DNA from 3 places in the Brevibacillus sp. FIR094 genome. Region 1 is predicted to be linked to each of the others. Evidence: riboswitches for the same ligand, from Rfam matches in the RefSeq annotation. Region 1 holds a riboswitch; each other region holds the start of a gene.
The links. A riboswitch is a leader RNA that binds a small molecule or an ion and turns the genes downstream of it on or off. The one in region 1 is predicted to bind cyclic di-GMP.
Positions count from the first base shown of each region.

Region 2: linked by a shared signal. The riboswitch ahead of ACQ5DJ_RS11465 (GNAT family N-acetyltransferase) and the one ahead of ggt (gamma-glutamyltransferase) in region 1 are both predicted to bind cyclic di-GMP.
Region 3: linked by a shared signal. The riboswitch ahead of ACQ5DJ_RS10605 (methyl-accepting chemotaxis protein) and the one ahead of ggt (gamma-glutamyltransferase) in region 1 are both predicted to bind cyclic di-GMP.

Region 1 covers NZ_JBEAES010000006.1:171,290-178,486, forward strand. The annotation lists gene ACQ5DJ_RS06905 (glutamine--tRNA ligase/YqeY domain fusion protein) at 1-735, opposite strand, end outside; gene ACQ5DJ_RS06910 (SET domain-containing protein) at 815-1,432, opposite strand; cyclic di-GMP riboswitch class I at 1,680-1,768, shown strand; gene ggt (gamma-glutamyltransferase) at 1,950-3,668, shown strand; gene ACQ5DJ_RS06920 (methyl-accepting chemotaxis protein) at 3,788-5,776, shown strand; gene ACQ5DJ_RS06925 (glycerophosphodiester phosphodiesterase) at 5,835-6,554, opposite strand; gene ACQ5DJ_RS06930 (ABC transporter substrate-binding protein) at 6,585-7,197, opposite strand, start outside.
Region 2 covers NZ_JBEAES010000011.1:12,686-19,882, reverse strand. The annotation lists gene ACQ5DJ_RS11485 (hypothetical protein) at 1-62, opposite strand, end outside; gene ACQ5DJ_RS11480 (DNA alkylation repair protein) at 196-1,035, shown strand; gene ACQ5DJ_RS11475 (Crp/Fnr family transcriptional regulator) at 1,035-1,712, shown strand; gene ACQ5DJ_RS11470 (peroxiredoxin-like family protein) at 1,797-2,459, shown strand; cyclic di-GMP riboswitch class I at 2,633-2,716, shown strand; gene ACQ5DJ_RS11465 (GNAT family N-acetyltransferase) at 2,911-3,465, shown strand; gene ACQ5DJ_RS11460 (methyl-accepting chemotaxis protein) at 3,469-4,941, shown strand; gene ACQ5DJ_RS11455 (alpha/beta hydrolase) at 5,062-6,111, shown strand; gene ACQ5DJ_RS11450 (hypothetical protein) at 6,505-6,822, shown strand; gene ACQ5DJ_RS11445 (YiaA/YiaB family inner membrane protein) at 7,012-7,197, opposite strand, start outside.
Region 3 covers NZ_JBEAES010000010.1:15,718-22,914, forward strand. The annotation lists gene ACQ5DJ_RS10595 (DEAD/DEAH box helicase) at 1-941, opposite strand, end outside; gene ACQ5DJ_RS10600 (transporter substrate-binding domain-containing protein) at 1,195-2,052, opposite strand; gene ACQ5DJ_RS10605 (methyl-accepting chemotaxis protein) at 2,168-4,141, opposite strand; cyclic di-GMP riboswitch class I at 4,214-4,314, opposite strand; gene ACQ5DJ_RS10610 (formate--tetrahydrofolate ligase) at 4,452-6,080, opposite strand; partial or broken gene ACQ5DJ_RS10615 (FAD-binding oxidoreductase) at 6,228-7,197, opposite strand, start outside.

The sequences.
Region 1 (7,197 bases):
TACCCAGTCGTACAACGGACGATGATCTTCGAATTCCAGTGAACACAGGGAGTGTGTCACGCCCTCAATGGCATCCTCCAACGGATGAGCGAAGTCGTACATCGGATAGATGCACCATTTGTCGCCCGTGTTGTGATGCGTTGCATGGGAGATTCGATACAGAACCGGATCACGCATGGTGAAGTTCTGAGAAGCCATATCGATTTTCGCACGCAGTACCTTTTCTCCGTCCTTGAATTCGCCTTGGCGCATCCGTGCAAACAGATCCAGGTTTTCCTCCACAGATCGGTTGCGGAACGGACTATCTGTGCCTGGCTCTGTCCATGTTCCACGCATTTTACGCATTTCTTCGGGAGACAGATCGTCTACGTAAGCCAGACCTTTTTTAATCAACAGCACCGCACGGTTGTACATCTCTTCAAAGTAATCAGATGCAAAAAACAGCCCATCCCATTCGAAGCCAAGCCATTGAACGTCCCTTTTGATGGCCTCTACGTATTCGATGTCTTCCTTCACCGGGTTGGTGTCGTCAAAACGCAGGTTGGCCTTGCCAGAAAATTCTCGTGCCAACTCAAAATTGAGGCAGATCGCTTTTGCATGTCCAATATGAAGATACCCGTTCGGTTCTGGGGGAAAGCGGGTAATGATTTCCTTTACTTTGCCCTCTTGCAAGTCATCAATCATGATATTGCGGATAAAATTGGATGCCGCTACCTTGTTTTCCAATGAAATCAACCTTTCACTTCACCTTTACATTCCATAATACTGATTCTCTACCCAGAGTTCAACAAAATCGGGTCGTTGACCGACCCGCTCATGTCTTCCATTGCTGCCCCGTTTGCCATTGTGGCCTGTAATACAGATGAATGACAGAATCAATAGCTAAGCGCTGCTCCGTGATCCCATGAATCGTTTCGAGATGCTTCGAGGAAATCAGATGCAGCAAAGGCTGTTCAACATGATTGAAACGTTGGAATGCTTCTGAAGCAATCCGATCCCACTGTGGGTAATACCGAAGCAAGTCATCGGGCATCACCCTGGAGCGGTCCGTATCGGACTCGGGGAAACAATCAAAAGGTTCATCCAGATTTAACGTTCCATAATCATCAGTCAGCTCTTCACCTGAGGAAATATCCCGTGCAGCCAATTCCATATCATACATGGTCGGCACACAATTCGCATGAAAGCTGTGGTTCACGTACCTCGCCTTATCCCAACAAAGAATGTACTTGCCGAACTGGTTCTTGAATGAATATTTTTGCACGTCCTGTTTTCGTAATGAATCAAGTTTTTCCACAAATGCAGGGTCCAATACCTGGTCCAAATTATCCTGTGCCCATACAATCGTTCCTTTTGGGATAAACCTTGTCGCAAACACACCGTACCCGATCTCATCGTTGATATAGCGCAATTCTGTATCGGGATGCATCATGGTTTTTGTTTCACTCCTTGGCGAATGTGCCTTTTTATCATCATAAGCAGTTCAGCCCCAGGAGGTGTTCGAATGTCTGCGAAAAACACCCTTCCCCATAGCATTCCTGACTATTTTTCTGGATTAAAATATTTTCTTATTTACCACAAATGGTAAATAGTCTATATTATTGGCAAACGGAGTTTTAGGAACTTTTTCCCACAACGATCGAATCAATTTATGTGTCAATTTTCTACTTCATCCATTGATATCGAAACGGCAAACCCGGGGAAATCCGGCGACGCAAAGCTATAGGGGCTAACTCCGCAACAGCGGACACGCCTGCCAGCTACCGAAGTATTGATGTAGGACGAGACCAATGATCCTATATCATTGGTCTTTTTTTGTGCTCATAATGTCTATTTTTGTCTATTTTTGTATGTTTGTGTATTTTTGACTTTTGAAGGAGGTGAGGCAACAGCGGATAGCCGGTTTAATGAATCATTATTTTATTCATCATGAAGGAGGTTTCATAGGAATGTCATTCTGGAAGAAACTCTCGACCGTCGCGCTGACTGCTGTCATCGGGGTATCAACATTCTCTGGGGTACAAGCTGCTAACCGTCCAACAACGATGTCACCGAACGCAATGGTGACGACTCCTCACTATCTGGCTACGGCTGCGGCCCTGAAGACATTGGAAAACGGTGGAAATGCAGTAGATGCTGCTATTACAGCCGCTTCCACATTAGCTGTCGTCTATCCTCACTACACAACCATTGGTGGAGATAACTTCTGGCTCATCTACAATGCCAAAACAAAAGAGCTGAAGGCGCTGAACGGCAGTGGTCGCGCAGGCGAAAAGGCAACCATCGACTATTACAAAAACAAAAGCTACGAAAAAATCCCGTCCCGCGGTTATGAATCGGCCAACACTGTCCCTGGTGTCGTCTCCGGCTGGTGGGAGGCGTACAACTACGCCCATAAAAGCATGGGCAACAGTAAGCTTCAATGGAACAAATTGCTGGAACCTGCCATTGGATACGCCGAGAATGGATATCCAGTCTCCCCCAACCAAGTATATTGGACGAAATACGCGACAGATCCAACTGACAATGACTTGAAGAACCTTCAACGTTTCGATGGATTCCGTAAAACATTCCTGAAGCCCAACGGCGATCCCTATGCAGCAGGTGAAATTCTCAAACAAAAAGATCTTGCCAATACTTTGCGTATCATTGCGAAAAAAGGCGCTGACGGTTTTTATAAAGGAGAAGTTGCTAAAAAAATCGTAGCAGACATGCAAGCAAACGGCGGATTGCTCACGTTGAAAGATTTTGAGAAGCACACCTCCACTTGGGCAGATCCAATTTCGGTAGACTACCGCGGTTATAAAGCGTACAACGTTCCGCCTAACTCCCAAGGCATGGCATCGCTCTCTATTCTTAATGTTTTGAACAACTTTGACCTCAAAAGCATGGGCGAAGGAACACCCGATTACTATCACACGATTGTGGAAGCTACCAAACAGTCTTTTGCTGACCGTGACAAATGGCTGACTGACCCTGCCTTTGTGGATATCCCTGTGGATGAGCTGTTGTCCAAGCAGCACGGGAAAGATTTAGCTGCGCGCATTGATATGAAGCAAGCCGCCAAATCCGTAGAACCGCTTGATCCAAAAGGCGATACAACCTGGTTCGGGATCGTCGACAAAGATGGAAATGCAGTGTCCATCATTCAGAGTCACTATTTTGACTGGGGTTCCGGTATCGTAGCGAAAGATACGGGCATCCTTTTGCAAAACCGCGGAAGCTATTTCTCTTTGGATTCCAAACACATCAATCACTTGGAACCAGGAAAACGCACCTTCCACACCATTAACCCAGCAATGCTCTTTAAAGGGGACAAGCCTTATCTTCTCTACGGAACACAAGGGGGAGAAGGACAACCGCAAACGCAAGCCGCTCTCGTCACACGTATCGTCGACTTTGGTTTCAGCGTGCAAGACGCAATCGAAGCGCCAAGATGGCTACATGGACGCAACTGGGGATCTGCTTCCAACAATCTCAAGGTGGAAAGCCGCATCCCTCAAGAAGTCCTGGACGAGTTAATTAAGCGTGGGCATCCAGTCGAAAAGCTGGAAGCAGCCTATACCGATACGATGGGACAGTCCGGCGCAATCCTGATTGACCCGCAAACCAATGTAAAATTTGGCGGTGCTGACCCTCGCGGTGAAGGCGCAGCAATGGGATATTGATATTTTGTCAGACTGCTGAGTTAATCTCAGCAGTCTACCTTTATTATATTTCCTTGTGGCAGACAGCTTTTCACAAAGAAAGAAATCTCTCAATCACTGATTAGGAGTGGGACAACCCTATGTTTTTGTTCAACAAACTCAGGAACAAAATGATCCTTTGGTTTCTCGTCGTGGCCGTCATTCCACTTACTGCCGTTTCGGTGTTTATCACGAACAGCTTTTCATCCATTCTGATTGATAAACAAAAATCCTCCTATGTTGACCTTACTTCCAGTACAGCCATAGCTATGGATCAATATCTGGACCGGCGTATGACAGAAATTCAGATTTTAGCCCGTACCTCGGATATTCAATCCGATGATGCAGTGGCAAAAAATGAATTTATCCGCAAGTTTACCGAGGAAATGAAACTGTATGACGGAAATACGTTTATCGCAAGCGACGGAAAAGTAACGGCTGATACGTTCCCCAAAAGCGTTGGAATCAATCTTGGCGAGCGCCAATTCTTCAAAGACGGTATGCAGGACAAGCCCAGCTTCTCCGATGTTCTTGTTGCGAAGACAACCGGCAATCGCTCTATCATCGTCGCCTCCCCTGTAAAAGCGAAAAACAATGAAAAGCTTGGTGTCTTGACCGGGCTCGTCAATGTAGATGACTTCACAGCTACCTTTCTCCAGAATTTGAAAGTAGGCAACGATGGGTATCCGATTCTCGTTGATAACAAGGACCAGATTCAGTACCATCCTACCCAGGATCTGATTGGAAAACCGCTTGAGGAATCCGCTCTGCCGCAACCATTAATGGAAATCCTTAAATCAGGAAAAACAGAAAAGGGCTCATACAGCTACTCGGACAATGGCAAGGAATACGTTGTTACCTATTCCCCCATTCCCAAGACCAACTTTGGTCTGTATCTGCATATCCCTGTCGAATCCATAACGTCTGCGGTTTCATCCGTTACCACCATGGTTACGATCATTGTCATCATTGTTGTTGCTGTCGTGATCGCAATCGCATACGCTGTTTCCCGACAAATCTCCCGCCCTATTGCAGCAGTTGCCTCTGTGGCTAACCGCATTTCCGAGGGTGAACTGACTGTACAACCCTTGCAGATTCAAACCAAGGATGAGGTTGGACAGCTATCCCAATCAGTAAACACAATGGTGCTCAACCTGCGAACGATTATTCAACAAGTAAATGATACAGCTTCAGATCTTGCTTCTTCAGCAGAGGAATTGTCGGTCAACTCCGACCATACGAGCAAGGCTACTGAGCAAATCGCAATAACGATTCAGGAAGTAGCTTACGGTGCGGAAAAGCAAGTGAAGAGTGTAGAGGAAAGTGTCACCGCAATTCAAGGGGTATCGACTGGGGCTCAGCGGGTTGCCACGAATGCACAGCAAGCTGCCGAATCAGCTTTGGACGCTTCCCAAATTGCCGTGGAAGGAAATCAGGTCCTTCAGGTCGTGATCAGCCAGATGCAATCGATCGAGAACACTGTTGGCAACATTGCCGATATCGTCAAACGATTAGGAAACAGCTCGCAGGAAATCGGACAAATCGTACAAGTCATCACCGCCATAGCTGAACAAACAAATCTGTTAGCACTTAACGCAGCTATTGAAGCGGCGAGAGCTGGTGAACAGGGGCGCGGATTCGCCGTTGTGGCAGACGAAGTGCGCAAATTAGCTGAGCAGTCCGCGCAATCAGCGCAACAGATCAAACTGTTGATTACAACGATTCAGCTCGAATCAAACCAGGCTGTCCTTTCGATGGAACAGGGCACCAAAGAGGTCGCCACTGGACTTACGGTCGTTAACAATGCAGGCAAGTCCTTCGAACAGATCCAAGATGCTGTCACGCAGGTGGCAAGCCAAATTCAAGAAGTAAAGGCTTACTCTGAGCAAATGTCTTTAGGCACCAAACAAGTGGTAGAATTGGTCACTGTCATTGAAGAAGTAGCGGAGAATTCTGCTGACGGAACACAAAGCGTGTCGGCCGCCACAGAAGAACAGCTGGCAGCTATGGAAGAAGTCAGTTCATCAGCAACTTCTCTGGCAAGAATAGCCGAAGAACTGCAATCTCATGTAAGCAAATTCAAGATATAGACAACGAAAACAAGAAAAGCCGCCTTGCATGTGCCCGGCGGCTCTTTCCTGCTTATGCTTACACAAACTCCCACATCCGGTCAGGATGGTTCGTGCAAATTTGTACCTGAGGATGCCACGAAATGACTTCGCAGATATGCTTTGGATCATCCAGCGTCCACGCGATGACTTGGAAGCCTTTTTCAATCGCGGCTACAGTTAGCTCACGCGTAAGAAACGGATATCCCATGGAGAGGATCGTAGCACCTGCTGCCTCCATCTGTTCCAGCATGAGTACAGGGCGGCCATACACAATCAGGCCTGTCTGCACTTCCTGGTCGAGCGTGCGAACGTGACGAATCAAATCGTGGTCAAAGGAAGTCAGGTGCACCTCTTGCTTCATTCCATGCTTTTCTACAAGCGCGAGCACCTTTTCAGCGATACCCGGGTACATGTCACTTGTTGCTTTCAACTCGATATTTAGCGTGCAGCGACCTTTTACTGCGGCCAGTACTTCTTCTAGTGTAGGGATTTTTTCGCCCGAAAACTTGTCGCCAAACCAGCTCCCTGCATCCAGTTCACGCAGCTCTGCCAACGTATGATCCATGACCAGACCGTGGCCATTGGTCGTGCGCTCCAGTGTGAAGTCGTGAATCAGCACCGGAACACCGTCACGCGTCAGTTGAACATCGATTTCCATTGCTTTGATAGCTGGCTCTGCCAAAGCCAGTCGAATCGCTGTCATTGTATTCTCCGGGGCTTTGCCTGACCACCCGCGATGTGCCATACAAATGTTCATTTCGCCAGCTCCTCTATCGCTTCGTTTCTGTTATTTTTTCAAAAGCTTGCTGCCTTTTTCCGTCGCCGCCTGCACCGCTTCATCTACTGTCGCTTGGCCAAGCATCGCACGTTGCAGTTCTTTTTGAATCACATCCTGCAATTCTTTGTAGCCTGGAGCCATTGGACGAGGATAGCCGTATTGCAGTTGATCTACCGCGACCTTGAAGTTTGGCTCTTTTTCATAGAATGCCTTCATTTCAGCCGAATCAATTGCTTCTGTCGTGACAGGCATATAACCGGAAGCGATTGACCACGGAACCGTTTGCTCAGTGTCGGTCATCCACTTCATGAACTCCCACGCTGCTTTTTTCTCTGCATCGGTCGACTTCGAAAGCATCACGAGATTCGCGCCGCCCGTTGGCGTACCAAACGTTTTATTGGCTGGCAGGAAGGCTGCACCCATGTCAAATTTGGCATTTTTCTTCAATTCCGTCAAGGAACCTGTCGAGGTAAAAATCATACCCACTTTTTGATTCAGGAAGTCTTGCTCCGCTACATCCCACGCATTGTAGTTCTCTCCTGGAGGGTTTTTCATAATGCCTTCCTTCACCATTTTGGACCAGAGCTCAAGCGGTGCTTTTCCTGCTTCGTTGTTGATCGTG
Region 2 (7,197 bases), on a different contig from region 1:
TCGATGCTAATCGTTTCACCGCCCCCGGAAAAGTAAAATTGAATCACTTTTACTTCCTTCATAAAATCCCCTCCTATTCCTTCTAGTTATCGGATGGTTGGGAAATTTTTGTTACGGGTGATTTTTATGTATACTTTTGTTGCAGCCATTCCGTCTTGAATGTCTACCATTTCTGTGAAAAGGGGTTTGTTGAAAATGCCGGATTCGGTATACACGAGAAAAGGAGCAAGTAAAGCCTCGCTCATCCCTGACAATATATTAGCACTCCTTCATACTGGAGAATTAGAAAGTGTCAATTTGACTGAATGGCAGGCTGTTGATCATATTCATCTGTTACGAAGCGTTCTGCCTCATGTTCAATTAGACGCACATATCTCTCAACTCGTTGATCAATTAGAAGAAACGGGATCTACGAACGGAATGAAAGCGATCCGTCTGATTGGCCTAGAACTACTTGCGATCTTACACAAATCGGGTGAACCCACAGCTACGTCTCCCATTTTCCTATCGTTGGCCACTCACAAGTCAGACAGTGTACGTTGCTGGAGTGCCTATATCATCGGCCTGGACAACACCTTAACGCTCCAAGAAAAGCTAAGGCAAATAAGAAAACTCGCGGCTGATCATCATTTTGGAGTGAGAGAGATCGCATGGATGGCAATTCGAGATTCTCTCGTGCATGATCTGAACCATTCCATTCAACTCCTGAGCGAATGGGTACTTGATACTGACGAAAATATTCGCCGCTTTGCGGTAGAAGCCACACGCCCTCGAGGGGTCTGGTGCAAGCATATTGACGCATTGAAAAATGAGCCTGGTCGCTGTCTGCCTTTGCTCACGCCAGTGAAGTCAGATCCGTCCAAATATGTTCAAGATTCTGTAGGGAATTGGTTGAACGATGCGAGTAAATCACAACCTGACTGGGTGACGCAGCTTTGTGACGAGTGGCTGAAAATCTCTGATACAAAGGAAACGAAAAGAATTGTCACCAAAGCGAAAAGAACGATCCTGAAGACCCAAACCGAACAAAAATGATGAACCGAATCACATATTTATCCCAATTTTATTTGTTGAATTCATTATCCGAGGAAAGTTTGCACTTAATCGATCAATTAACCTCCTTAACCCCTTTCCCCAAAAATACGTGTATTCAAACATCAGAAACTTTTTCAGAAGGCTTTTACTTCATCAAACAGGGGAAAGTACGTTTATATAAAGTGAATCGGGATGGGCGGCAGTTCACATTCGATATCCTCGGGGAAGGTAATGTGTTTGGAGAAGTGGATCTCCTCTCATTAGGTACACGGGAGATGTATATAGAAGCCATCGAAGACTGCCTCATTTGTAAAATGAGCAAAGCAAAATTTGAGAGCTACATAATCGAACATCCGCAACTGATGATGAAGATCATGAAGCTCATTAGCGATAGAATGGTTTCAATCAGCCAGGCAGCCGAAAATCTTGCACTCCTCCCTTTACAAGATCGCATTATTTCCACGTTAGTAAAGCTTGCCGATCAATTTGGCAATCCTAACAGTTCAGCGTTTCAACAAATTGAGTTACCTCTTTCCCATCAAGAACTTGCCCATTTTGTTGGGGCATCCAGGGAAGCCGTGACAGTAGCATTACGTGCTTTAGCAAAGGAAGAACTGATCCAAACAGGCTTTAAATCCATTTCCATTCATCGGGACAAAATTTTGAAGAGAATGTAATCCAGTTCACATCTTTCCCTCCAAAAGAAAGATATCGTAAAGCTATGGCTTCTACTATTCTTTCGAAAAAGAGGGGAATGACATATGGATAAACCACATTTTCAGAGCCTGCGCGAAGAGCTAGATTTTACAACTATTCAAATAGCAGACTTACTCACTCGTGAAGTAACAGATGCATTCACAAGATCAATCGAGGAGCTGCGTACCTCTGGACAAGCAAAGGGTTTGCCGATTGGTTCGATTGCACCTGATTTCACGTTGAACGATCACACTGGCAAGACTATTACCTTGTCGGAAGAACTCGGAAAAGGTCCCGTCGTCCTCACATTTTTCCGTGGATCATGGTGCCCCTACTGCAATTTGGAGCTGCAAGCATACCAAAAACAGATCGATACGATAACTTCTCTGAGTGTCCAATTGTTTGCCATTAGTCCACTATCTCCTGCACACTCTCTTACTATGCAAGAGAAAAACGGACTGAGCTTTCCCGTGTTATGCGATACCAATAACCAAGTAGCAGAAAAATATAAACTCAGATTCAGACTGCCTGATTATTTACATGATACCTACCGATCATTGGATATTGATCTCACTCGTTTTAATAGCGAAGATTCCTGGACACTCCCCATACCTGCTACTTATATCCTCGACAACCAGGGCGTAATCCGTTCAGCAGGCTTAGATTCTGATTACAAAAAACGCATGGAGCCTAGTACAGTTTTGGACATTCTGCGTACCCTAACCTAACGCCTATATAACGAAGAACCAGTTGATCCCACAACTGGTTTTTTGTACGTCTATACTTTATGAACAAATAGTTTATTTTCCCTACCAAAACTTGACAAGGATATATCTTTTGACTTATATTTTGCATGATTATACCTTGCAAAATTCGACACATCTTTACAATTTTTGCTAAAAAGTGCAAAAGGCAAAGTCATCGAAAGGTGGCGACGCAAAACCACGGGTCTACAGTCTTTGACCATGATAGCCGGGTTGCCATCATCTTGAGACCATTTTTTCGATGTTGGTAGCTTCGGTTGTTCCATTTCCATGGAACGGCCTTTTTTTGTGTTTCGTTTCTTGAAAGGAGGATGAAAGCACTTTCATTTTCGTAACGGATGGAAAAACATAACTTTAGTGACGTCAAACATACACAACACAGTTCAATCAGAGAAAATGATGGAGTGGAGAAGTTATGTACAAACAAGTAGAAACCGTACAAGAGTTAGCAAAATTTCATGAAATCAAAGAAACAGTATGGACAAGCATGGGCTTCGAGATGGAGTACGCGAAAGAAGGCTCGGCTCGGTTCCTCTTACTTGCCGAAGATGGTAAAGCAGGTGGAACATTTGAAATGACGCCCTTTTCCAAATCAAGTGCTTATATGAAATCACTTTTTCAGGATGTTGTTACAGAAGATATGAAAGTAATGGAGGTAGACAGTCTCGCTGTTTTGCCGAAATACCGCGGACAACTAGGGCAAAAAGGAATTTGCTTGATGATAGATTACGCTGAAAAGCATGGTTATACCCACGCAATCGGGGTATCAGATCCGACTTTTTTTACGTTCATTAACAAGAAGTATCAAGTAAAGGCGACTCAGACCAAAGATATCGTCTTTTACAAAGGGGCCGATGCCATTCCGACCCTGTTCCATCTAAAAGCTGTCTATGACAATAAGCACGATCCGAAATATTCCTGGTACAATTCGTCGTCATCCAACCAAGTAAAAGTCGAGGTAGGTGGGTAAAACATGGATAACATTGATCTATTGAGAAGAAGAAACAATTGGGTCGTAATCGTATTCGCAAGTATTATTACGGTTGTTCAAGTCTTAAACCTCTTTCTAGGCGTACCGTTCACTTTCGTTCTCACGGTACTGGGTATTTTGTATGGCGTGCTGGCACCTTTTACTTACATCTCCAATCGCCCGAGCTTCCGTGAAAAAGCAGCGCCCTTCATGAAGTTTTTCAACTTCGCCGTAATCGGGATCTTCATGTTCATCGTAGTTGGACTGGACCCGCATATGATCAATATCATGACCATTATGTTCTTTGTAGCAGTCATGGGGATTTATCAAGACCGACTCATTAATATTTTGACGATTGTATCGACATTGGGTATTGTCTCTTATTACTTCCTGACACAGAGAGAAACGATTTTCCATTCGACAAACGATCTTGATCTGATGTACTTCCTGCTTACCTTCTGCTTCGTCTCTGTCACGAGCATGATGCATGCTGTATTCAACAACAAGCTGCAAGAGGAAAGTGAGCAACAAAAGCAAGAAGCGATTGCCTCGAAGGAATCGTTGCAACGTGTTCTGGATCAGATCAATGAATCACTCACCTCTATGCAAGACTATCAAGAGAATTTGAACAAGGTGACGGACGGTGTAAATGTTCGCGCAGTCGAAACCGTCGCTTCCCTGCAAGAAATTATGGGGTCCTTTACGGTCCAGACCAGCAATACGGACGAGCTGCGTCGGGAAATGAGCTCGACGAATCTGCAAGTTGAGGACATGACCCGCTCAGTTACAGAAATGCATGAGTACGTAGAATCAACCAAAGAAGCTACTAGCGAGAGCGGAAAACGCATTGGTAACATCGGCAATGACTTTGAACGATTCATCACAGACATTCAAGGTACGAACCAGCTGATTCAAGAGCTCAATAAAGAAACCGAATCGATTGGGAAAATCATTCAAACCATTTCCGAGATTTCTGCACAAACCAATCTATTGGCACTCAATGCCACGATTGAAGCATCTCGTGCAGGCGAACATGGCCGAGGATTTGCTGTCGTAGCAGATGAAGTACGCAAGCTGGCTGAATCCTCCAAGCTGTCCTCTGAGTCGATCTCGAGCCTGCTTATGACCATCCGCGAAAAAATGAAGCTCGTATCGGATATGATTTCCGAGTCACAGACTTCTTTTGAGAAAAATAGCGAGGGCATCCTCGAAGTACAAGAAATGTTCACCAATGTAGATAACTACATGCAAAACTTCGCGGATAAAACGAAAAACCTGCAAGAGTTCATCATCCATGTTCACAGCATGATTCAAGAAGTCGGCGCAAAAGTAGAAGTGAACGCAGATATTACCGACAAGAATAAAGAGAGCCTGGAAGAAGTACTTGTTCTCGTTTCTGAGCAAAAAGACGAAGTCGTTAAAGTTTCTGGCGGCTTTGAGAAAATCGAACAACAGATGCGTGGTCTCCATATGTAACCTTCCTGCAACCGCCTTTCACGGGCGGTTGTTTTCTTTTCTCATTTTGTAACCCAACAAATATATAATAAAAATATTCTGATATTTAGTTCTCATACAATGAAAGGAGGCACATCATTGATGGATGCACGAATCGAAACAAAAACGATTCAGACCGATCGACTCCACGTTTCCTATCTGACAGCAGACCTACCGGAAGGAGAACCCCTTCTCCTCATTCACGGCAATGCATCAGCCAACTTGTTCTGGGATGATACCATTGCGGCTCTATGTGACCAGTACCGTGTGTATGCACCTGATATGCGTGGCTTTGGAGCAAGTGAAGCATTGCCTATCGATGCGACACGCGGTTTGCGAGACTGGTCAGATGACCTTCATTCGTTTATTCGGGCATTGGACTTGCCAACACCGGTCCATCTTGCCGGCTGGTCGTTGGGCGGTGGGATCGTGATGCAGTTTGCCATCGATCACCCGCAGGAAGTACGCTCCCTCATTCTGGTCGCCCCCATGTCCCCTTACGGCTTCGGCGGAACCAAGGATATAGCTGGCACCCCGTGCTACAGCAGCTTCTCAGGCTCGGGTGGAGGAGCCGCCAACTCCGAGCTGGTCAAAAGGATGGCAGCCAAAGATAGGAGTAATGAATCTCCCTCCAGCCCTCGCAATGTCATGAATCAGCTTTATTTCAAGCCCCCGTTCCAAGTTGGCCCAGAGCAGGAAGACCGTTATGTGAGCGCGATACTCTCTACGAGAACCGGAGAGGGCTTTTACCCCGGTACCTTTGAATATGTAAACGATTGGCCCGGTGTTGCTCCTGGAACGACAGGGATTACAAATGCGATTTCTCCCAAATACGTTAATTTGTCCGGTATTGTCCAGATTGAGCCGAAGTGCCCAATTTTATGGATTCGCGGTGCGGATGATGCCATTATCTCGGATCAGTCACTTGCTGATTTCGGTACGCTAGGAAAGCTTGGCTATGTTCCCGGATGGCCGGGGGAAGACGAATATCCTCCGCAGCCGATGGTCTCCCAAATTCGAGACGTGCTCGAACAGTATCAGCGTGCTGGTGGTTCCTATCAGGAGATTGTCATGGAAAATGTGGGGCACGCTCCACACATTGAAAAGGCAGAGGAGTTTGTAGAGCTCATTCGAAAGACCGCCAGGGCATGACCCTGACGGTTTTTTGAATCCCCGTCCAATTTTGACTAGTTTGGTTGCTCCAGCTTTACTCACCACCATTGTCCAAAATGGGACCTCTATTACATTGCAGGGGCTCTCAAATATCCTTCTTACCCCACATAAAACGTATTTTTGTGAATACAATGCCGAGTTCAGTACGCCGACTGTTGGAAGAGTAGCTTCAGCGGAGCTTCGTTTGAACGGTGTGCTCATCCCTGGCTCGCAAACCCTCTCCTTCCCTACCGCCATGCCCCTTGGTCAGAACGCCCCAACCGCACCGGAGGCGGCCTTTTCAACACGCCAGCAAGCCCAAATCCAAGCGTCTTGCAGCTTGTCGGCTTTCCACCTTTAGGCGTATCTGGGGCGAATTTTAGCGGGGTAAATGTGAGAATTAGTGAGGTCAACACCGTTAACGCCGCCCCAGTAACCGCGAATAATGCGGCAATCTACGGATACGGCTACGTCAATGTTCCCTATAACTCTCCCGTACCCTTTTTAGAAGCCGAGGTCATCAACGGCACGGGTATTTCTTTCTCGCAAACAACCCCAACCGTTATCTCGTTAGCTCCCCATGCTACTTACTTTGCCTGCTACAATTTTATCGAATGTCCGTTAATCGCGAACTTGCCTGTTCGCGTCCTGCTGACACTAAATGATGTTCCTCTGTATCAAAGCTTACAGGACCAGGTACGAACGAACTGAAGCTAGTGAATACCAACTTGGAAGAAATCAAGTTTGTCGCAGCAAACGTAAACATTATGCAAATCGGTTGAGAGGATCAACGAGTAAGAGCCGACCATACCTACTAGAGGATGAAAACGGCTCGTTATACATAAGAACAAAAAGGCCGCTCGTCTAAAAGACTACGCGACCTGTATATCCTGATGATGGCTATTTCGGCGTATCTTTCTCCGCTTTCGATACCTTCAAGTTAAAATCTCTTTCCTGTTCCTCAATAATCGCTCGATCCTCTGCATTATCTCTCACTACTTTTTGTGTCAAAATCGATCCAACTGCTACCAAAAGCATGCATGCGATATAATACCCCTTTTCGTGTAGCTGAAGACCTGGCGCATT
Region 3 (7,197 bases), on a different contig from region 1:
TTGAATACGTGTGTAACACCGCTGATATCCAGACCGCGGGCTGCAACGTCAGTCGCTACCAATACTTCGATTGTACCTTCTTTGAACTTGCGCAGTACGCTGTCGCGTTTTGCCTGGTTCAGGTCTCCGTGGATACCTTCTGCTCCATAACCGCGCTTGGTCAGAGCTTCGGACAGCTCATCCACTCTGCGCTTGGTTCTACCGAATATGATAGCCAGCTCAGGCGAATGAATATCCAGCAAACGGCACAGAACATCGAATTTTTGTCTTTCTGCTACTTCCATATATTGCTGCTCGATGTTTGGTACGGTTACTTCTTTTGCTTTCACTTGAATGATGGTTGGTTCGTTCATGAACTGCTGGGCGATTTCCTGGATCGCTCTTGGCATCGTCGCGGAGAACAGCAGGGTTTGACGACTTTCTGGAACCTCTTTCAAGATTTCCTTAATGTCGTCGATGAAACCCATGTTCAGCATTTCATCCGCTTCGTCCAAAACAACTACCTCGATGGCATCCAGACGAATCGTTCTTCTTCTCATGTGGTCCATGAAACGACCAGGTGTTGCTACGATAATTTGCGGGCGTTTTTTCAACGCTTTGATTTGACGCGTGATGTCTTGACCACCGTAGATTGGCAGGGCAGAGATGTTTTTAAATTGGGCAATTTTATTAATCTCTTCTGCCACCTGAACAGCCAGCTCACGAGTTGGAGTCAATACAACCCCTTGAATATTTCCGTTTGTTTCATCCATGCGTTCAATCAGTGGAATACCGAATGCAGCCGTTTTACCAGTACCTGTTTGTGCCTGACCGATCAGGTCACGACCTTGCAGTGCTACAGGAACCGTTTGATCCTGAATAGCTGTAGCCTCTTCGAAGCCCATGTTGCTCAACGCTCTAACAATGGAGTGATGTAAGCCAAAATCATTAAAAGTCGCCAATGAATGTCAGTCTCCTTTATCAATACCTTCATATATAAAATTCTCATAAAAAAGGGCACTATTCCTTACGATCCGGAACATGCCCTTTTATCCCCGATTGTACGTAGCACCCTAAAGAACATAGCTGTAATCGTACCATGCAATGCCTGAAAAAGCAAACTGCATATATACCCAAATCTCCTAATTTTGTGCTGTGATCGTCTGTAAAAAATAACAAAGCAGCCCAGAATCAGGCTGCTTGTCTGTTATTGGATTATTTTACCCATTTTTTGTAAAGCTCATCAAATTTCCCTTGCAGTTTCATTTCGTCCATCCACACATCCAGATAGTTAGCGAAGATGCTGTCTCCACGTTGGATCATGTACGCTTTTTCGCTCTTCGTGAACGGGTTGTCAGTCAGAGCGGCATACAGGCGGGAATCCGCTTTGGAATATACAATCGCTTCCAGCGTATCCGTGATCATCACATCGTACTTACCGCTTGCTACCAGACCAGGAATGTCGAGGTTGTTTTGTTCAACAGTTACGGTTGCTTTTGTCAGGTGCTCACGAACGAATTTTTCGTTGGTGCCTCCTGGATTCACACCAATGCGCACCTCTGGCTTGTTGATATCTGCTACACTCTTGTACTTGTCCTTGTCTTCTGCACGGATGAGCGGAGCTTTACCGAACATAATATAAGGATCGCTCATGTGTGCTTTTTTCTGGCGGTCTGTGTTGCGCGTAACGCCTCCGACAGCAATATCGAATTTATTTGCCAACATATCGTCCATCAGTGTCGGCCAAGAGGTTTGGACAAAACGCGCCTCTACTCCTAGACTTTTTGCGAATTCTTTCATCGCGTCGATATCGTAACCTTCGAATTCGTTCGTTTTCGGATTCAAATATGTAAACGGTTTGTAGTCACCTGGCGTACCTACGAGGATGTAGCCTCTCGCAATGATTTCGTCCAAACGAGACTCAAACTTCTTCGCTTGCGGTTTTTTAGCAGCTTCAGCAGCTACGGTTGGGACAGGCTTAACCGCTGTTGCGGCAAAAGCACCTGTTCCTCCTGTCATGAGCATAGTTGCAGCGAGTGTGCTCGCCAAGATTGTTTTTGTAAATTTTTTCATCTGGTTTCTCCTCCTGTTGTTGGTAATGAATTTAGTTATTAGAAACAAACTCCATCATCCCCTAATAGCATCCCCCCTTTCAAAGAAGAGGACTTACAACCAGTTGAGCTGCCTCTTACACAGTAAACCTGCCGATTCCTTGCTGTAATTCTTCTGCTACTGCGTTCAAACGCTCGACAGACTGGCCAATTTCCTGGATGGCTTGAAGTTGGTCTTCGGTCGCCCTTGCCACGGTTTGCGCGTCGAGTGAAGCATGTTTTGCGATGTTATGCATTTCATCCACAGAAGCACTCACCTGCTGGGAGCCCGCTGACATTTGTTCAGATGCTGCGGATACTTCCAAAATGTGCGCAGCAACGTTACGGGAAGATTCCAAAATATGCCCAAAGATTTCGCGAACCTCTTCGACCAGTTGAATGCCTTGCTGTGCGTCTTGGTTCCCCTCAGTCATGACCTCTACTGCGTGACGAGTATCCTGCTGGATTTCCCCGATTAGCATCGCGATTTTGGATGCGGATTCTTCGGATTGATTCGCCAGTTTTTTCACCTCTCCGGCAACCACAGCAAACCCACGTCCATGCTCACCGGCACGTGCTGCCTCAATCGAAGCATTCAAGGCAAGCAAATTGATTTGCGAGGTCAACTGACTAATCGTATCGAGAATCCCTTCGATTTCTTTGGAGCGATTGTTGAGCTGCTCGATGGCTACTGTCGCCTTCGAGGTTCCCTCGCCAATGCTTCCCATCTGGCGAACTGCCTGCTCTACCACAGCAGTTCCTTGCTCTGCCTGCTCTGTTGCTACCTGGGCAGCCTCTGAAACATGTGCAGATGTCTCCGCGATTTTCACGATGCCTGCTGCCATGTCATTCATGGACAATGCGACATCCTGCGAGCTGGTGGCCTGCGCCTCTGCTCCCTCAGAAATCTGTGCAATAGACAAGCCGATTTGGTTGATGTTTTCCGTCGCTTGTTTAATGCCTTCGGATACTTCCTGACTAAAACGTTGTACTTGATCAGACGACAGAGATACGTCTTCGATCAAATTTTTCAAGTGCGATACCGTCTGGTTAAAATCACGTGACAGAACTGCAATCTCGTCTTTTCCATCAACCGTTACAGTCTCTTTCAAGTTCCCCTTCGCCACTACATTTACTGCGTGATTCAGACGCTCAATTGGTTTCACCAAGCGTACAGCCAAGAAATAAACGAGGACAACCCCAATCACCAACACGATGAGGGAGATCACCATCAATCGGACTGACAATTGATCGACAGGCGCATGCAGCTCCGCTACAGGTGCAGTGATGTATAGGCCCCAGTTCAAATTGGTAGGAGCATAGGAAGCAAATCTCTCTACATTCTCGTATTTGTATTGGGCGATTCCATGATTCCCTTGCTTGATATCTTCAAAAGCTGTCTGAAGCTCAAGAATACCCATGTCGAGAATCGATTCCTTCAGAATGTACTCGCTTTTCGGATGATAAATAAATGTTCCTGTTTTGCTTACTAAAAAGGCGTAACCAGCTTGGCCAAATTTCTCTTCAGACACCTTTTTTTGGATTTCATTGATAGGAATAGTAGAACCGATATAACCGTATTGACGGTTGTCCTTCATCAATGGAACGACAAGGGTCACGATGTTATTCCCTGTTCGTTTTGAAATGACTGGCTCGGAGACAACAACCTTCCCTTCCCCTTTGCTGGCTTCCTTAATATGCGGGCGATCCGAGATATCGGTCACTTCACCCTTGAAATTGATTACTTTCTTACCGCTTAAATCATGTGAAAAGAAGAACGTCTCAAACTCCGGGTTTTCCTTTTGAGCTTCTTGAATGAGCTTCAGGTCCTGTTCGACATTTTGATCAGCCGACATCAGCCCTCCTACCGCTCTTACAATACTAATTTTTTCTTGAAAGAAACCATCGATACGTATCGAGAGATTGCTAGCTGACAACTCAGCTTCTTTGTCCAGACTGTCTGCCAAAAGATTGGAAGCACTCCAATAGCTTGCACCGCAAACCGTACCCAAACTAATAACCAACAGCAAGCACAAAACGATAATTAGCTTATTCTTCAAACTATTTTTCATACCGAATCACTTCTCCCTTCTGTTTTTTCAACAAAAAAAAGACTGCCCACCGACAGCCCATCATGACTACGGTATGGCAACCCGGCTGTCCTAGCTGCGAAAGTCATTTGACTTTCGTCCTTAGACCCGTGGCTTTGCGTCCCTGCCTTTCAACAGGTTTGCCTTTGTCATTCCTTGTTGTTTTTTCAATGAAAATCCACTTTTTTTCAATCTCACCTTTCATTTCCCATAACTTTTCGCTAATAAACCTCATAATGGAAAAAAAGCTGACAACCTTTTACAGTTGTCAGCTTTTTGTCAAACTTTTTGATTAGCTTAATCCGATTACTTGCCCATCCTCGTCTACATATAACGATTCCGCAGCCGGCTTTTTGGGGAGGCCTGGCATCGTAACCAAGCTTCCAGTCAATGCGACGATAAAACCAGCTCCTGCTGATATACGCACTTCGCTCACTTGGATCGTGAAATCAACAGGTGCCCCCAATAGATCAGCGCGGTCCGTAAAGGAGTACGGTGTTTTCGCCATGCACACAGGCAGATGCGACATGCCCATTTCTTCTGCCTTTTGCATCGTTTTCAATGCAAGCGGCGAAAAGACAACCCCTGATCCACGGTATACTTCTTTCACGACAGTCTCAATCTTGTCTTTAATGCTGAGGTCTTCCTCATACAAGAATCGGAAGGACGAAGGCCGCTCTGCTGCACGCGTCACTTTTTCAGCCAGCTCGACACCGCCAGCTCCGCCTTCTGCCCATACTTTGGAGAGTGCCGCTTCGGCTCCGGCGGCTTGGCATAGCGCAATGACGGCATCAATCTCTGCCTGTGTGTCCGTCGCAAAATGATTGATGGCTACCACTGCTGGCACACCGAACTTCTGCAGGTTTTCCAGATGGCGCTTGACGTTTTCAAAGCCTTTTTCCAGAGCAGACAAGTTCTCCACTGCCAGGTCAGGTACTTTTACCCCGCCATTGAATTTCAACGAGCGAACCGTAATCACCACAACGGCAGCCGATGGAGTCAAGCCTGCTTTTCTGCACTTGATGTCAAAAAACTTCTCTGCCCCCAAGTCGGCACCAAATCCCGCCTCTGTTACGACGTAATCCGCCAGCTTCAAGGCCATCTTGGTCCCGATCACGCTGCTGCACCCATGTGCGATATTGGCAAAAGGTCCGCCGTGAATAATGACCGGAGTTCCCTCGATTGTCTGTACGAGATTGGGCTTAATCGCTTCCTTCAAGAGAACGCACATCGCATCGACCGCGTTGATTTCTTCTGCCCGTACAGGCTGATCATTGAAATCGTAGCCAATGATGATATGGTTCAACCGCTCGCGCAAGTCTGCTAGATTCTCACTCAAGCATAAAATCGCCATGATTTCTGACGCGGTCGTAATCATGAAGCCATCCTCACGCGTCATGCCATTACCGTCACCCAGACCAACAACGATGTTACGCAGTGCGCGGTCGTTCATGTCCATTGCCCGTTTCCAGACGATTTTCTTTGGATTGAGCCCGCGCTGATTGCCATGGAAAATATGATTGTCGATCATCGCTGCCAACAAGTTATGAGCAGCTGTAATCGCATGAATGTCCCCTGTAAAATGCAGGTTAATTTCATCAGCTGGGAGAATTTGTGCTTGGCCGCTTCCCGTTGCGCCTCCTTTGATCCCCATGCAAGGACCCAAGGATGGCTCGCGAAGCGCTGCAATTGTTTTCTTCCCGAGATAATTTAATGATTGTGACAGACCAATCGTCGTGAGTGTCTTCCCTGCTCCCGCCGGATTGGGGTTCATCGCTGTAACAAGAATCAGTTTGCCATCAGGGCGATCCTTCACTTGCTCCCATAGTTCATCTGATAGTTTGGCTTTATACTTTCCGTATAGCTCCAAATGCTGTTCTTCGATACCTGCAATCTTGGCAATTTCAACAATAGACTTCATACTTGCCTCCCTGCCACACCAGAATGTAATGCACCCGTTACCAATCTTCTACATTCTGCATAATCATCCTTTCTCCTCTCCCCTTCGACACATTACGCAAAAGAAAAAGCCCACATTCCGACAAACGTTCAGAATGCAGGCTCTCTGTTATTTCCCGAAAATTTTACCCGGATTCAAAATGCCGTTCGGGTCCAGCACATGCTTCATAGCTTGCATGACGTCCAGTGCATCCCCGTGTTCCTTGCGCTGGTATTTGATTTTCCCCACACCCACACCGTGCTCTCCAGTGCAGGTTCCTCCTCGACTTAATGCGTATTCCACCAGATGGGCATTTACTACCTCGGCGCGCGCACCTCTTCAGGGTCATTCAGGTCGATCATCAGGATAGCGTGATAGTTCCCATCCCCGACATGCCCTGCAATCGCTCCATCCAGCCCAGCGCGATCAATCGCTTGCCGCGCGTCCACAACAGCTCCTGCCAGCTCAGAAATCGGCAAGCAAACATCTGTTACCATCAGCTTTTTCCCGGGGGATTTGTGCAGGAAGGCATACGCCAGGTTATGACGAGCGTCCCAGAGCTGCGTCCGCGCCTTCGAATCGGTTTCAAAAAGAAACTGCGTGCAGCCATGTCCATCGGCGATGTTCTGCGCAAAGTCGATATCATACGCGAGCCCTTGTTCACTGCCGTGGAACTCGATAAACAGCGTCGGTGCTTCCAGATAACTCGTTTCTTTGTACAGATTCACTTGTTGGATAGAACGTTCATCAACCAACTCGATTCTCGCTACTTGAATACCGGCTCCGAGAATATCTACGACGGTATCGACGGCAGTCTGAACAGAAGGGAAGCTGGCGCGTGCCGCCGTTGTCGCCTCAGGGATACCGTAGACACGCAAGGTCAGCTCTGTGAATACACCGAGCGTTCCCTCCGACCCGACAAACAGCCCCGTAAGATGGTAGCCTGAGGAGGATTTGGCTGTCATGCTCCCTGTACGGATGATACGTCCGTCCGCCGTCACCACTTCCAGATCGCGCACCTGATCACGCATTACGCCATAGCGGACAGAGGTTGTTCCACTGGCATTTGTAGCCGCCATCCCCCCCAAAGTCGCGTCCG